Regions from separate parts of the Leptolyngbya sp. BL0902 genome, predicted to be linked through region 2. Evidence: riboswitches for the same ligand, from Rfam matches in the RefSeq annotation. Region 2 holds a riboswitch; the other holds the start of a gene.
What was found. A riboswitch is a leader RNA that binds a small molecule or an ion and turns the genes downstream of it on or off. The one in region 2 is predicted to bind thiamine pyrophosphate.
Positions count from the first base shown of each region.

Region 1: linked by a shared signal. The riboswitch ahead of GFS31_RS04755 (sodium:solute symporter family transporter) and the one ahead of thiC (phosphomethylpyrimidine synthase) in region 2 are both predicted to bind thiamine pyrophosphate.

Region 1 covers NZ_CP046155.1:1,042,089-1,050,065, reverse strand. Annotated here, with positions in the region: gene GFS31_RS04765 (alkaline phosphatase family protein) at 1-486, shown strand, start outside; gene GFS31_RS04760 (hypothetical protein) at 490-951, shown strand; gene GFS31_RS04755 (sodium:solute symporter family transporter) at 948-2,447, opposite strand; TPP riboswitch at 2,787-2,881, opposite strand; gene GFS31_RS20935 (hypothetical protein) at 2,884-3,375, opposite strand; gene GFS31_RS04745 (DUF2470 domain-containing protein) at 3,507-3,797, shown strand; gene GFS31_RS04740 (2Fe-2S iron-sulfur cluster-binding protein) at 3,809-4,048, shown strand; gene GFS31_RS04735 (rhodanese-like domain-containing protein) at 4,099-4,473, opposite strand; gene mutL (DNA mismatch repair endonuclease MutL) at 4,625-6,463, shown strand; RNA gene rnpB (RNase P RNA component class A) at 6,593-6,965, shown strand; gene rnc (ribonuclease III) at 7,130-7,879, shown strand; gene GFS31_RS04715 (creatininase family protein) at 7,902-7,977, opposite strand, start outside.
Region 2 covers NZ_CP046155.1:3,490,947-3,498,923, forward strand. Annotated here, with positions in the region: gene GFS31_RS15450 (DUF4058 family protein) at 1-267, shown strand, start outside; gene GFS31_RS15455 (hypothetical protein) at 326-619, opposite strand; gene GFS31_RS15460 (transcriptional regulator) at 726-953, shown strand; gene GFS31_RS15465 (viroplasmin family protein) at 1,007-1,648, opposite strand; gene GFS31_RS15470 (HNH endonuclease) at 1,664-2,617, opposite strand; gene thiC (phosphomethylpyrimidine synthase) at 2,915-4,285, opposite strand; TPP riboswitch at 4,520-4,615, opposite strand; gene GFS31_RS15480 (DNA-methyltransferase) at 4,816-5,757, opposite strand; gene cofG (7,8-didemethyl-8-hydroxy-5-deazariboflavin synthase subunit CofG) at 5,962-6,942, shown strand; gene GFS31_RS15490 (PPC domain-containing protein) at 7,182-7,628, shown strand; tRNA gene GFS31_RS15495 (tRNA-Phe) at 7,815-7,887, shown strand; gene GFS31_RS15500 (SRPBCC family protein) at 7,926-7,977, shown strand, end outside.

The sequences.
Region 1 (7,977 bases), 1.9 Mb from region 2:
TGGGGCCAAACCCAGGTGTGGGGTGCCGGGGGCTACTATGCCCGAATTTTCCTTAATGTTAAGGGCCGCGAACCCCAGGGCACCGTGACCATGGCCGACTACGAAAGGCTGCGCCAGGAACTCACGGAAAAGCTCAGCCATCTTACCGATCCCACAGGTAAGCCCTTGCCCATCAAGGTCTTCAAACCCCAGAACATCTACCAGAAGGTGCGCGGACGGGCTCCCGATTTGATTGTGTATTTCGATGACTTAGCTTGGCGTTCCGTTGGCAGCGTGGGCCTCAACAGCCTCTACACCGTAGACAACGACACTGGCCCCGACGACGCCAACCACGCCCCCTTCGGCCTGATGATTTTCCACGATCCCGCCCAACCCCAAACGGGTCGAGAACTGGAGGGCGCACAGCTCTATGATGTGTTGCCCACCCTGCTGCATCGCTACGGCATCACCCCCCCCGATGGGCTGCGGGGCAAAGTGTGGAGGTAGACGATGAAAATCCTGGAAGAGACGCCCTACAGACTACACATCGAGTTTCGGGAAGAATGCGCGTGGCAACTTGGGGTAGGGGCGTTCCTAGGGGTAGCCGCCTTGGTGGCGGTGCTGTTGGTCTTGGTCGAGGGGTCGGCGAGGAGTGTACTTTGGCTGCTCTTTGCCGGGGGGATTTCAGCCTATGCCTTCATCGAAAAAATCCCCTGCGGCTGTTTAATCGACCGTGGCACAGGGCAGTTAACCATTTTCCAGCGCAACATCCTGGGGCAAACCCGGCACCTTACCTGCAATCTGCGAGACATTCGCACCATCCAGGTAAAGCGCCGGACTTCTGGGCGAGGACGCCCCTGTAGCGCCAGCGTAGACCTAAAATCGGGTCAGCAGTTGAGCTTGATGTCCCACCAACCCTGTGCCAAGCAGCGACAAATTGTCGAGCGGTTGGTTCGCTTTTTAGAGCTTTAGGGACGGTGTTCTGGGGCGTCCTCCTTGGCCCAACCATAGGCTTGGATATCGCGGCTGAGCTGACCAAAATCGTAGGCTTCGGTTTTGCTCTGGCGGGCGCGGAGTTGAATCCACCCCAGACAAAGCGCGGTGGAGACGACGATGGGGGCGGCAAAGCTGACCAGCAAATCCCCGGCGAAGGGTAGACCATTCCAGGGGCTAAAGTCGGGTTTGGGGAAGAACAAGGCTCCGGCGGCGATGGCGGCCACGGTACTCCAGAGGGCCATTTGCCCGGTGAGGCGTCTGGAGTAGAGGCCAAACAGGACGGGAAACAGCGCCCCAGCACAGACCAAATCCGCCAGCAGGAATAGGTACAGCACGTTGTAACCCCTAGCGGCGATCAGGATGGCGGGAATGCCGATGATGAGGGTCAGCCCACGGGTGAGGTTGAGGATGCCGCTGGTGGACTTTTCGGGAAAGATCCGCAACAGGTCGGTGGTAAAGACGCTGGCAATGCCGTTCAGCAGGGAATCCAGGCTGCTCATCACCAGGGCCAGCACCAGGACGAGGACGGCAATATTCACCCATCCAGGCAGTTCCAGGGCTTGGATCAGGGAGAAAAAGGCGCGGTCGTCATTGAAGCCGAAGTGCATGGCCACAATGCCCAGCAGCCCAGAGATGAACAGCATCGGCCAAATCACCAAAAACGAGCCCAAAAAGGAGCGACGCACCACGGTATCGGTTTTGCAGGCATAGACCCGCTGCCAGTTGGTTTGGTTGAACATTTCGGCGGAAATCACCGCAATCACCAAGGTGGCCCCAAATTTAAGCCCCGGCCCGTTGGCGAGGGTCAACAACTGAGGGGCTGCATCCTGCACCGGGGCCACCGCATTGCCCCAACCGCCCAGGGCAAAGACGGCAATGCCAAAGCTCAACAGCAGCAGCGGCACAATCACCGCAAACTGCACGGCATCGGTGAAAATCGTTGCCTCTAGGCCACCCACCAGGGTGTAAATGAACACGGCGGAAATCACCAGCAGGGCTGTCAGCCAGAGGGGCACCCCAGCCATCAGTTCCACCGCCTTGGCAATGGCCGTCAGTTCTGCCGCCAGGTAAACGAACATATAGAACACCACAATCGCTAGGGTCAGCCGATACATGGCCTGTCCAAAGCGGTGCAGCACATACTCGTTCAGCGAGTGGCCCGCTGGCATGAGGAACCGCATTCGGGTGCCCATGAAGGCAAACAGGGCGGCGGGGGTGGCCTGCCCAATGCAGTAGCCCACAATTCCGGCGATGCCGCTGGTGGCCCCTACTTCCGGCGGGCTAAACAAAATCCAGGCTCCCATAGCACTGGCCACGATGGTGGCTAAGGCCATGCCCGTGCCTACCCGGTTGCGGCTCACCAAGTAGTCTTCCAGGCTGATGGTGTGGCGGCTGGCCTGCAACAGTCCTAGCAGGGTAAAACTGGCTGCTGTGATCAAAATTACCGCAATGGCGGTTATGCCGAGCGTCATCCAAACACCTCCTAATCTAGAACAAAGGGTTCAGTAGTCGCGAAGGTCTGGCCCTCACCCCCAGCCCCTCTCCCCGTGGGAGAGGGGAGCCGGAAGCATTTCAAAGTCCCTCTCCCAAGTTGGGAGAGGGATTTAGGGAGAGGGCCAGATCACAACCCAAGAGCGCGTTTGCGATCTACTGAAGCTAGAAAGTGTCACCCAAAACGTCAGCTTTGCCCCAAGGTAGCGCGGGCTTCCAGCCTGCCATAGCTCCCACGAGAATCACCCAACAAATGGGTCAGTCTAGGGCATAAACAGCCAAGATGGCTGCCCTACATTAGGTCTATGGGCAACGGCTAGTGACCTCAAGATTGGCTTCCCTCCGCTGGCATTAACCAGGTCAGGTTCTGAGGGTATGATCTCAGTCCGATGGTCGGACACCCCTAGCGTGTTGGCATTATAAACTGGCCCCTTCGCTCCGGCAATCAGCGGCGCTGGGCAAAATCAAGGCGGTTTCTGGGGCTGGCCCAGGCTGTGCATTCCCTTCCGTGGCGTCGGTCGCTGGCGATGGATCGCGGGTGCCGTGCTCCTTGGCCTGGGTGAGGTGGGCCGATTTGGTGTACCACCAGTTGCGGGTGGCGGCGTCAAATTCGGCGGTGTAGAGGGTGGTGACAAAGGGCTGGGTGTGGTAGCCCTGGCCCACAATTTCCACGCAGTAGGAGGGGGCTTTTCGGGTCGCGAGATCGGGCACCAGGCGTTTGCCAATGCGTCGCCAACTGGGTTCTTTGCCCCGCCATTGAATGCGACAGCAGGGCCAGGGCAGTTGTTCGCGGTCAAACAATCGACAGCAGGGGCCGATCACGCGATAGGTGAGGTGCGCCCCTGGGCTCTGGAAGAGATGACCCGTGGGCCAGGGATGGGCGGTGGCAGGGGGAGGCGTGGAAGACATGGGCAGGGAGACGCGGAGCAAAACCTGAGATTGGCGGATGATGCCGGGCCGGGATCTGCCCTTGCGGAGTTGCAGGAGAGCCCGATTGGCGTAATCCTAGGAGGATGTAGTTGTAGTTTACGAGATTTCCTATGGCCGAACCCATCACCAGCGCCGTCAGTGATCGCATCTGCAAGCACATGAATAAGGATCACGCAGAGGCCGTCCTGTTCTACGCCACCGCCTACGGCAACCTGCCCAGCGCCACCGACGCCACCCTCAACGCCATCGACCCCGAAGGCATGGATCTGACCGCCACGGTAGACGGACAACCCCAGACCGTGCGGATTGCCTTTGACCACACCCTAGCCGGGGCCGAGGACGCTCACCACACCCTGGTAGCCATGCTCAAAAGTCGTCCCGCCGCCGCTGAATCCGCGTAATGAAGTCAACCATGGTCACGGTTCAGTTTTTGCCTGACAACGTTACCGTCACCGCTGAGGTAGGCGAACCCCTGCTGAAGGTGGCCGACCGGGCGGGCATCACCATCCCCACGGGTTGCCTGATGGGGTCTTGCCATGCCTGTGAGGTGGAGGTGGAGGGCGAGGCTGACCCCATTTGCGCCTGTATCTCGGCGGTGCCCGCTGGCGTCGATCCGCTGGTGATTAACCTCTATGTGGATCCTACCTGGTAGCTAAGCTCTTCCATCTTCTAGCAGCTAGGCTGTTGGGCTACAGCGAGCCCCTAGGCCACCACCTGGGGCACCGCTTCGACGGGAAATCCAGCCGCCTTCCAAGCTGCAACGCCACCCCGCAGGATAGACACGGAGTTGTAGCCTACGGATCGTAGGTGCTCAGCGGCAGTCGTGGCATCCGCGTCGGTGTCGCCATAGATATAGAGATCCCGATTGAGCTCAAAGCAGCGGTGAGCCGTTTCGAGAAGTTGGTGAGAGGGGATGGAGATGGCCCCGGTAACATGGCTGGCGCTGAAGTCTTCTCGGTCGCGAATATCCACAATAGATAGGGCGGGTTCACCCCAGTCTAGGCGTTCCTTCAGATCGTAGACGCGGGATTCGGGGCGCAGGGGCTTGGGTTTGGGCAACCAGCTAAACAGGTTCATAGGTGAGGAGGGGGTGGAGAACAGCAGCTATTTGCAATGTAACAAGCCCCTCTAGTTTGTGCAAACTTTTGTTAATAAAGATGGACATTTGCGAGGCTAAATTATTCCAAAAGATTGAAAATTTTCAATATCCTGCGTTTCTATCTCTAATATTCCCTTTGCCGAGGACAGCGCTATCGAGAATTGGCTGAGCCCCATCACTGACGCCGGATCGCGCCCCGATCCTGACCAGATTTGCCCCCTGCCAGCGGCCATGGCGGCCCAGATGGCGGCGGGGCAAGTGGTGGATTCTCTGGCGGCAGTGGTGCGCGAACTGGCCGAAAACGCCCTAGACGCCCAGGCCAGCCGAATCACCATCCAGCTTTGGCCAGAACAGGGGCGTGTCCAGGTGGTAGACAATGGCCGAGGTATCGCCGCTGCCTCTCTGCCCTGGGCGGCTCGGCCCCACAGCACCAGTAAGATCCGCTCTCCCCAGGAACTATGGCAGGTGATGAGCCTGGGCTTTCGGGGTCAGGCCCTCCATAGCCTTGCTCAGGTGGGCACCCTCACCCTCAGCAGTCGTCAGGGTCTGGCGGCTCAAGGCTGGGCGATGACCTATGCTCCCAATGGCGACCCCCGCCCACCACAGCCCATCGCCATGGCTCCCGGTACCATCGCCACGGTCACGGATCTGTTTGCCCAGTGGCCGTCCCGTCGTCAGGGCTTGCCCTCCCCCAGCCGCCAGATGCGGGCTGTGCAGGGCATCATTCAAGACCTGGCCCTCTGTCATCCGCAGGTGGCTTGGATGGCCCACACCAACGACCGCCCTTGGTTTACTATCGCCCCTGGGCCAACCGCCAAAGCTATCTTGCCCCAACGCCTCCCCCGTGTGGCCGAGGCCGATTTGCGAGAAACCACCCGCCCCAGTCTCTACGGCGTCATTGGCCTGCCCGACCGCTGCCACCGGGCGCGACCCGACTGGGTCAAGGTAGCGGTGAATGGCCGTGTCGTCAGCCTGCCCGACGTGGAGCAAGGGGTAATCCAAGCCTTTCGGCACACCCTGCCTCGCCATCGGTTCCCCCTTTGTTTTCTGCATCTCTCCCTGCCGCCCCAGGCCATCGACTGGCACCGCAGCCCCGACAAATCCGCCCTCTATCTCCACCACCTAGAGGATTGGGTTGCCCAGGGCCAAGCCTGTGTGCAAGACTTGCTGGGCCAAACCCCCACCACCGAGGGCAACCCACGGGTAATCCACCTGATCAAAGCCGCCGAGGCTGGGGGGCGCTACGGCCTCGGCCTCACGGATAGCAGTCGGGACGACATCGGCAGGATAAACGCGCCCACCGGAGCCTCGGATGGCGTAACCGAGGAACGGTCGGAGCGTTGGGAAAATGGTGACTTTTCGGCAACGGTCAATCTATCGGATCCGTGGCCGTGGCCAACTCCATCGGGGCAAACGCTATTGGGGACAGGACTGACGGCAGTGGCCCAGGTGCAAGGGCGCTACATTGTGGCGGAGCAGGGAGACAGCCTCTGCCTGATTGAGCAGCACATCGCCCATGAACGGGTGCTATACGAGCGACTTCAGGAACAGTGGGCGGTGGTGCCGTTGGATCAGCCCGTGGTGCTGGAAGGCTTGACCGACCATCAGCAGGAACAGCTCCAGCGCATCGGCATTGCCGTAGAACCCTTTGGCCCCCAACGCTGGGCCATCCGCCATGCCCCTGCCCCCCTGAAAGATCGGCCCGACCTCGCCGATGCCCTGCGGGAACTGAGTCTGGGGCACAGCCTCGATGCCGCCCTCGTAGCCGTGGCCTGCCGCACCGCCCTCCGCAACGGCACCCCCCTCAGCCTGCCGGAAATGCAAACCCTGCTCAACGATTGGCAGCGCACCCGCCACCCCCGCACCTGCCCCCACGGACGGCCCATCTGCCTCACCCTGCAAGAGGCTAGCCTCGCTCGGTTCTTCCGTCGCCATTGGGTGATTGGGAAAAGTCATGGGTTGGATTAGCGGGAGTCGGGAGTCAGGAGTCGGGAGTCGGGAAGTCTACTTAGATCGCGGGTCACGCGGGAAACTGATCCAGATTGGCCCAGCCCTTGATCGTCCCTGGCCGTTGGGATTTAAACTAGAGGTGAGGAAGGAGTTGGCGAGGTGGTTGCGGGCTGGCTGCGGCTGGCCTGAGGAAAGTCCGGGCTCCCGAAAGACCAAACTTGCTGGGTAACGCCCAGTGCGGGCGACCGTGAGGATAGTGCCACAGAAACATACCGCCGATGGCCTTGGGGTGTCTCCAGGCACAGGTAAGGGTGCAAGGGTGCGGTAAGAGCGCACCAGCAGCATCGAGAGGTGCTGGCTCGGTAAACCCCGGTTGGGAGCAAGGTCGAAGGGGCAAGGGTTGGTCTTTTTCCTGTCCCGTCTTTGTGTACCGCATGAGGCGGCTGGTAACAGTCGTCCCAGATAGATAACCGCCCCCCGGCAACGGGGAACAGAACCCGGCTTATGCCCAACTCCTTCCCGTTTTTTCAAATCCCCCATTAAAGCTGGGATTGGCCCTCACCCCCAGCCCCTCTCCCAGGCAGGAGAGGGGAGCCGGAAAGCCTTTCAACGTCTCTTTTCCCTTATGGGAGAGGGATGTAGGGTGAGGGTCAATCGTCAATAGCGATGTAGGATATGCCAGCGGTGCCTTCCCATTCTCTTCAGCGGTGTTTACAAAAGTTGGGTCTCCCCGCCGATCTAACGGTGAACTGGGAGCGGCTGGATTTGGCCCTCACCCACGAGTCGGCCCATGCCACCGAAAACTATGAACAGTTGGAACTCTTGGGGGATGCGGTGCTGCGGCTGGCGGCCACGGAATGTTTGCAGGAGTGCTTTCCTGGGGCGTCGGTGGGAGAGCTATCGGCCCTGCGCTCTCAGTTGATTAGTGATCGCACCCTGGCCCAGTTGGCGACTCGCCTAGGGCTAGATGCCTACCTGATGACCGACCCCAGTTTGAAATCTAGGGGCGTTCCTACCCAGCGTTTGGCCGATGCCCTGGAGGCGGTGGTAGCCGTGGTCTACCTCGAAACCCACGACCTCCGGCGGATTCGCCCCTGGCTCGATCCTCACTTTCAGCGATTGGCCCAACAGCTCAAAACCGACCCCAGCCGCCAAAACTATAAGGATCTGCTGCAACAAATCACCCAAAAACGCCACCGCGCCCTGCCCCAATACCGCATCACCGAACCCGGACGGGATGGCGACCCCCAGCGCTATCGGGCCGAGGTGTGGTTCCAAGAGCGCTGCCTGGGCACAGGCCACGGCCCCACCAAAAAACAAGCCGAACAGGCCGCTGCCGCCCTTGGCTACGAAGCCCTCACCGCTGCCGAGCCCCAGGATCCTGCCCCTTCAAAATCGAGAAGCGCCAAGGGATCAAGGCACGCCAAGGGATAGATCCAGGATCTCACCTAGAGGATCACTCGGCGGACAGGAAGCTCAGGTAATCGTTCGTGAGGTCTTTGACGGCAGCTTCGTAGAGTTGCTGGCCGTGT
Region 2 (7,977 bases):
CGCATCCTCGTCAGCCGTGCCGAACAGCGCCCCCTCGCCGCCCTCTACGGCTTCAACCTGGCCGATCCGATTCCTTCCTTTCCCGTTCCTCTACAGGCCGAAGATCCCGCTATTTGGGTGGATCTCCAAAGCTTAGTCACCGAGGTTTATGACCGAGCCAGCTACGATCTCGCCATCGACTACCAGCAAGATCCTGTACCGCCGTTAGGGGCCAATGATGCCACTTGGGCAGAGGACTGGTTGCGTCAGCAGGGAATCCGATCATAAATCGCGTATTTTCATGCTGTTTACCAGCCTCTTTCCTAATTGGAGCTATCTCCCTGTCCTACGTTTTGGGGAGGTACTTGACTAGAGCTTTCATGACTTCATGGGGCTGAAATTGTAAGGGTCTGTCGGCATTGGGAGCGCTGAGGAAGTCTGTCCATTCAAAGATTTCGGCGAAACCGAGCTGGTGGAGGGCGACGACGATGGAGCTGACGGCGGGTTTGCTGCCGATGATGAGGATTTTGACGGGTTCTCGGTCGGGGTGGGGGTAGGTGTGGAGTTTGAGGGTGAGTTCTAGGTGGACGGGGTCGGGGCTGGTGAGGCGGGTGCTGTAACGGGCGGTAGGGGTTTGCATAATCTGTCAACCACTAGGACGTTGCAAGGCAATCTACCCTGCCTAAAGGTTGACTGTCAACCAGTAGGATGTGTCTTGAGGGGTAATTCTCTGAAACCATGAACACATGGGAAAAGCAGGACAGGCGCTAAAACAGGTTCTAGAGGATTACAGCATCAGCCAGTTTGCGCTGGCGGTGGCGATGGATGTGGAACGCAATAATGTTTACCGCTGGGTGAATGAGAAGCGTGACCCAACGGCGGAAACGGTGGTTGAGATTGTGAGGGCATTAAAAACGCTGAACCCTGAAGCGGCAAAGACTTTTGCTGATTTGTATTTAGGTAATGAAACCTAGCATTTGTACAAATCTCATTGTGTCCGAAATGCTGATAGTCTTGGAAAATCTTTCTACTTTCGACCAAAATCTGCGGGTATCTCACCCCATTTCTCAGTGTTCCATTTCAACACTAGATTTTCATATTCATTACTGATTAGCCAATTTAGCGCTCTATCAACTAAGTCAAATATTTCAGTATTTTGATCGTCTCTTTGTAGTGTAGTTTTGACTTTTTTGTTGATAACCCATATCATAGCTGTCTCTGAATCTGAGTAAATAGGAGTGTTCTGGCCGTTTTTATTAAGATAGGCTAGAGCATGAACAATAGCCAAAAACTCGCCAAGATTATTTGTACCATTTTGCATTGGCTTTTTATGAAAGATGACTTCACGAGTTTTGGTATGAACTCTTCTGTATTCGACTATTCCAGGATTGCCGATGCAAGAGGCATCTACGCAGATGCTATCTGAAATCACTTCCTCTGCTGGCATTATCTTCTTTTTCTTTTCTCTCCACTTGATTACTTCTGATTCTATTGGCACAATCACAGACTGTTCAATCATTCCCAGCGCAACCTCGGCTTCATATCTGCTTGTGAAAGACTTGTACACAGCACCACTGAAACTTTGAATTTGTTCTTCGCACTCTTTCCAGCTATTAAAAATACCTGTTTTCCTGCCCCGCAGCACAGCATAGTATTTCTTTGACGCCATAATTCACCCTTGAAATTAACTTATATTCCATTGTTTTCGATGCCACTCCAAATTTTCTAGATTTGGGAGAAAAATTACTTCTTTTGGCAGGAAAATTCGCTCTCCCCTAAAGTTCGCCATTTCCCGACCTTCTAACGCTGCCTCTTCCGTAAACCTATCCCACGGAATCAAAATGCGGTAGTCATCATCCACCCCAAACCAGCCGTGGTCAAAGGCCCAGTGGTGATTTTTGCAGAGGGCTAGGCCATTGGTAAAGCGATCATTACGAAACTCAGCAAACGGTTGAATATGTGCCCCATCCACAATATTCAGCCCATCCCAGCTTACAACCCGCATTTTGCAAAAAGCACAGCGTTGATCGTAGAGCTTCACCACATTGCGACGAAACGCAGCATTGCGAACAAAGATTTGGTCAGCGTCCTTCAGGTCATCCACATTGTAAGTTGCCCCACCAGAATCGAAAAGCGACTGTTGGATCGCCTCAAACTCATCGTATTTCAAGGATTCTGCAATTTCGCCACCCTTGTCAGGAAACCAGGCTTGGATCAGGATGGTCGTGAGTTCCTGGCGGCTTGTGGGATCGCACAGGAAGGCAAACAGGTCATCATCCAGGTAGGCGTATTTCACCGCAGAGCGCAGGGCTGGCAACGTGCGGATCTTTACCCTGGCCTGAATCGTGGCCTCAAAACCGGGGTTCGGCATCAGGTGCCAGAACCTATCCCCCGTGAGGTGGAAGAACGGAAGGGCAATGTTGGAATGGTGATCGCTGGAAACAAATTGATGCCAGAACTTCAGAAAGTTAGCGGTGAGTTCTGGGGAAAGGTAGATTTCGTTGCGGCTGAACTTGCCCTTCTCAAACAAATCCAGCACCGCCAGCAGCAGGATCGGCTTGTGGGGTGCCGTGCCACGGGCCTTATCCACTCGCAGCTTGGCGAACGCTTTGGCGTAGTAGGTTAAATCGTGCGTCACAACCCTGAACCTTTCGCGTCAGGCTTCTTTGAGCCTGTAGCGGGTGTCTGTCTCTTTAAGGTACCCAGGCGGATTTTGAAAATCATCCGTTTGCGAAATTTTCTTAACCTCTGCCAGCCTTCCCGGAAACCATGGCCCCACTAGGACGGCTTGAAGACTGTCGTGGCAGGGGGTGTCTTGTCAAAACTCAAACAGGTCTTTATCCATATCCCAGAGGTCTGGATCCCAGAGGTCTGGCCTGGAGAGGCTTGAAGGTGATCAGTGATCCCCTCCATCCCCTGGGATCCGATATGCGGCCTACACGCTGGCGGCTTCCCTAGCTAGGAACTTCTCCAGTTCCGTCAGGGCGTCGGCATCTACCTTGGTTTGCATGGGGCAGAATTTGGGGCCACACATGGAGCAAAACTCAGCGGTTTTGTAGATGTCGGCGGGCAGCGTTTCGTCGTGGTATTCCTTGGCCCGGTCGGGATCGAGGGATAGCTCGAACTGTTTGTTCCAGTCGAAGTTGTAGCGGGCGTGGGACATGGCATCATCGCGATCCCGTGCGCCGGGGCGATGGCGGGCAATGTCGGCGGCGTGGGCGGCGATCTTGTAGGCGATCAACCCCTGGCGCACGTCTTCGGCATTGGGCAGGCCCAGGTGTTCCTTGGGGGTGACGTAGCAGAGCATGGCGGCACCGCTCCAGCCCGCCAGGGCGGCACCAATGGCGGAGCTGATGTGGTCGTAGCCAGCGGCAATGTCCGTCACCAGGGGGCCGAGGACGTAGAAGGGCGCTTCGGAGCACTCTTCCATCTGCTTTTTGACGTTGTAGTCGATTTGATCCATGGGCACGTGGCCAGGGCCTTCTACCATCACCTGTACGTCGTGTTCCCAGGCGCGGCGGGTGAGTTGGCCGAGGGTTTTCAGTTCCGCCAGTTGCGCGGCATCGGTGGCATCGTGTAGACAACCGGGACGGAGGGAATCGCCCAGGCTAAAGCTCACGTCGTAGCGCTTGAAGATTTCGATGATGTCGTCGAAGTGCGTATACAGCGGGTTTTGCTTGTGGTGGTGCAGCATCCAGCGGGCCAGGATGCCGCCGCCGCGAGAGACGATGCCCGTGATCCGGTCGCGCACCAGGGGCAGGTGCTCAATCAAAATTCCGGCGTGGATGGTTTGATAATCCACCCCCTGCTGGGCGTGCTTTTCGATGATGTGGAGAAAGTCATCGGCGGTCAGGTTTTCGATAGTGCCGTGGACGCTCTCCAGAGCTTGGTAGACGGGCACGGTTCCAATCGGAATCGGTGAAGCGTTGATGATGGCGGTGCGGATGGCATCCAAATCGCCGCCCCCGGTGGACAAGTCCATCAGGGTATCGGCCCCGTATTTGACGGCGAGGTGCAGCTTGGCTACTTCTTCGTCAATGTTGGAGGAATTGGGCGACGCACCGATGTTGGCATTCACCTTACACTTCGAGGCAATGCCAATGGCCATCGGTTCCAAATTGGGATGGTTGATATTGGCGGGAATAATCATCCGCCCCCGCGCCACCTCATCACGAATCAGCTCTTCCGGCAGGTTTTCTCGCTGGGCCACGTAGGCCATTTCTTCGGTGATCATGCCCTGCCGCGCATAGTGCATTTGGGATACATTGGTATGACCCTGGCGCTTGGCAATCCATTCCGTTCTCATAGTGAACCTCTATAAACACGTAGCGCTAGAGGAGATGGCTACAACAGAAAAGGCTGAATCTCAACGCCGTACAGAAAACCTAAAGTGACGATTCAAAAGACAAGGATCAGGCCGTTACAGCCCAGAACTTATCTACCTTTGAACCCACGAAGAACCCTAGTCAATGACCAAGGATTCCACCATCGATGCCCAGCCCTAGGCCGGACGTTTTCTGCCATCGTCGTTGCGATCTAATGACCTCAAGCAACGCTTCCCTCCGCTGGTATCAACCAGGTCAGGTTCTGAGGGTATGATCTCAGTCCGAATAATCGGACACCCCTAGCTTGGGGCCATCATAGCACTGGTGGCTCGGTCTGTAGCAACGGGCCAGCAGCTTGCAACATTCCGACTCATTAAGCCTTGGGGATTGGGGGTTAGGGATCAGGGATTAGGGATTAGGGATTAGGGATTAGGGATTAAGGATTGGGGGGTGGGGCGTCGGGGGTGGGGAACCTGACGATTGGGGTGCGGCTGCATTCGGGTAAAGCTACTTAGGGCGAAGGAATGCGGGTGTTGCGCTCCCAGAAAACACCGTTGGCATAGCCCTGAATGGCGGGGTTGAGTTCTGCAAGGCTCAGCCGTTTTTCGGCCAAGCAGCAGTAGGTTAAATCTTGCTCAATGCCGACATATTGCCGCCCTAGCTTTTTGGCCACCACCGCCGTTGTGCCGCTGCCCAAAAAGGGATCTAGCACGACGTCGCCCGGTTGAGAGCTGGCTAGGATGAGTTTGGCGATCAGTTTCTCGGGTTTTTGGGTGGGGTGATCGGTATTTTCTGGCATCGACCAAAATGGAATCGTGATATCCGTCCAGAGGTTGGAGGGATGGGTGAGGCGATATTTATTTGGGCTATTTGGGGTATCTTGCCAGTCTTTAGGCTGTCCTTCCTGGGTGCGATAGGGGGCCATCACCTGACGTTTGATTTTGACCGCTTCAACATCAAAGAAGTAATTATTAGAAACAGTGCAAAACCAGATGTCTTCACTATTGTTTTTCCAGTTTCTTTGAGCTCCTCGGCCCTTTTCTCGTTCCCAGGTAATACGATTTCTGATTATAAAATACTGTGCTATGACTGGATAAATCAGAGTAGAGGTTAGCCAATCGGAACAGATATAAACCGAAGCAGTAGGTTTAAGTAATTGTTGAACTTGGCTAATCCATTGTTCTAGCCAGTCGGTGTAGGCTAGATTTTTACGTCGATGAAAGGCATTTCCATTAAAGTTTTTTGTGAGGTTATAGGGTGGATCGATGATGAGTAAATCCACAAATTTTTCTGGCAGATAGTCCAGCGCTTTGAAGACATCTTGCCAAATAATGCTATTGAGAATAGCGTCCGGCTTAACGGTTTGGTGAAGGGTCTGAAGTCGCTGCGAAAACTGTTGCTGTTCCGCCTCTGTTAGGTCTAACGTGCGATTGTGGGGAGATCGATCTTTCATAGGCTTTGGGCAAGAAATCAACAACAGGGCACGAAATAGCATTGCTCAGCATCCTACTAGAAGAGGCCGGGGCCGGGACACCAATCTGGCTGGCTGGGGTACCCAGGTTTCAGCGTCTTTGCTACTGTTAAATCGTGGCTAATCCATCAAATTGCGGCTCCATCTCGTCATGATGGTGGGTGCCGCGCAGCAACGCAGAGAGCCATGGATACCGTCCCCATCACCTACAGTGCGGCCCACACCCTGGTGCCCACCTACGAGTGTTTTAATCGCTGCACCTACTGCAACTTTCGGCAGGAGCCAGGTACGTCGGACTGGCTGGATCTGGCGGCGGTGCAGGATATGCTGCCCCATCTGCATCGGCGGGGCGTGGCGGAGGTGTTGGTGCTGAGTGGTGAGGTGGCCCCCCACAGCCCTCGGCGGCCCGATTGGTTTCGGCACATTTACCACATTTGCGAACTAGCCCTGGAGGCGGGCTTGCTGCCCCACACCAATGCCGGCCCCCTACACCGGGAGGAAATGGCTCAGTTGGCCCAGGTGAACGTGTCCATGGGGCTGATGGTGGAGCAAATGACGCCCAGCCTGCTTGATACAGTGCATCGCCACGCCCCCAGTAAGCGTCCGGCGGTGCGCCTGCAACAACTGGCCTGGGCGGGGGAATTGGGCATTCCCTTTACCACGGGCCTGCTGTTGGGGCTGGGCGAAACCGAAGCCGACTGGGCCGACTCGCTGCGGGCCATCGCCGAGGTGCACCAGCGCTATGGCCACATTCAGGAGGTGATTTTGCAGCCCCATCGCCCTGGGCAGCGGCAGTCGGTGAAGGGCATGGCTTTGGTGGGGGCGTCTCTGCTGCGGGCGGTGGTGCTGGCGCGAGAGCTGTTGCCGCCGGAGATTACCCTCCAAATTCCCCCCAATCTGGTGAGCCGGGACGACCTGCTGGCCTGTCTGGCGGCGGGGGCGCGAGACTTGGGCGGCCTCAGCCCCATCGACGAAGTAAACCCCGACTATGACCACCCCACCGCCGACCGCTTGCAGCATACCCTAGGGACAGACCGCTGGCAGTTGCAGCCCCGCTTGCCCCTCTATCCCCAGTACGATAACTGGCTCGCACCGCCCCTTCGGCCTCTGGTGCAGCACTGGCGACAACGCCTGAGCACCGCCCTCACCCCCAACCCCGTGGCCTAAACGCGCCCCAGCCCCGTTGTTCTAGCTTAGGATGCAGTGCCCCTCACCCGTGGCCCCGCCCTCTGTCGCGAAATCTAACAAACACCTGGATTTTTCCCGAAATGGCCCAAAACCTAGGCCATAATGGGCAGCAACATCTACCCCTCTCTGACCACCTGCGGAGGCGCATGGCAGATGTTATCGGCAAAAATGCGCCCCCTCTCTGTGCCAAAGTTCCATCCCTTATCCCTTCCTAAGCCATGCAAGTCACCTCTCTCTTGCGCCACAGCCTTTTGCTTCCGGCCACGGTGTTGCTCATCACCGGAACCAGCCTCCGCGCCCAGGCCCAACAGGTCTACTCCCCCATCCCCCTGCCCGCCTCGCGGGAAGTCACCGATACCCTCTCCAACCGCGACATCCCCACCGGGTTCGGCGGCTTTGCCAGAGACTACACGGTGCGCCTCGAAGCCGGGGATCAAGTGGCCATTGATGTGTCCTCAGACGAATTCGATACGATGGTGGCTCTCATGGGCGAAGACGGCTTCACCATCGGCGAAAATGACGACGGCCCCGACGGCACCACCAACTCCCTCCTCTTTGCCCGCATCACCCAATCGGGTACCTACACCGTTCGCATTCGCGCCTACGCCGGACAGGGATCGGGACAGTTTCGGCTCAAGGTAGCCCGCCTGCGCGAAGTGCCCTAGCCCTGTCCGCCCCGATGGTGAAGCGATTGCCGTTCCTCTCCCAGCAACGTCCCAGCGGGGAATCCTGGGCTGGGGCTAGCGGTGATGACGGTTCTGCCTGGGGCCAAATTCAGATTTTTGCCAAAACGATCTTGTCAGGGGTGACAATGACTTGCTATGTTATGTAGGCGCTGAAAAAACAGCCCAGCCGGGATAGCTCAGTTGGTAGAGCAGAGGACTGAAAATCCTCGTGTCGGCGGTTCAAGCCCGCCTCCTGGCATTGTTCTAATCTTTGGCTACAACCATCGGATTGGCACTATGACCGCAAGCTCCAACGACCTGCCTTTATCTGAAGGTTTGCCCTTGGAAG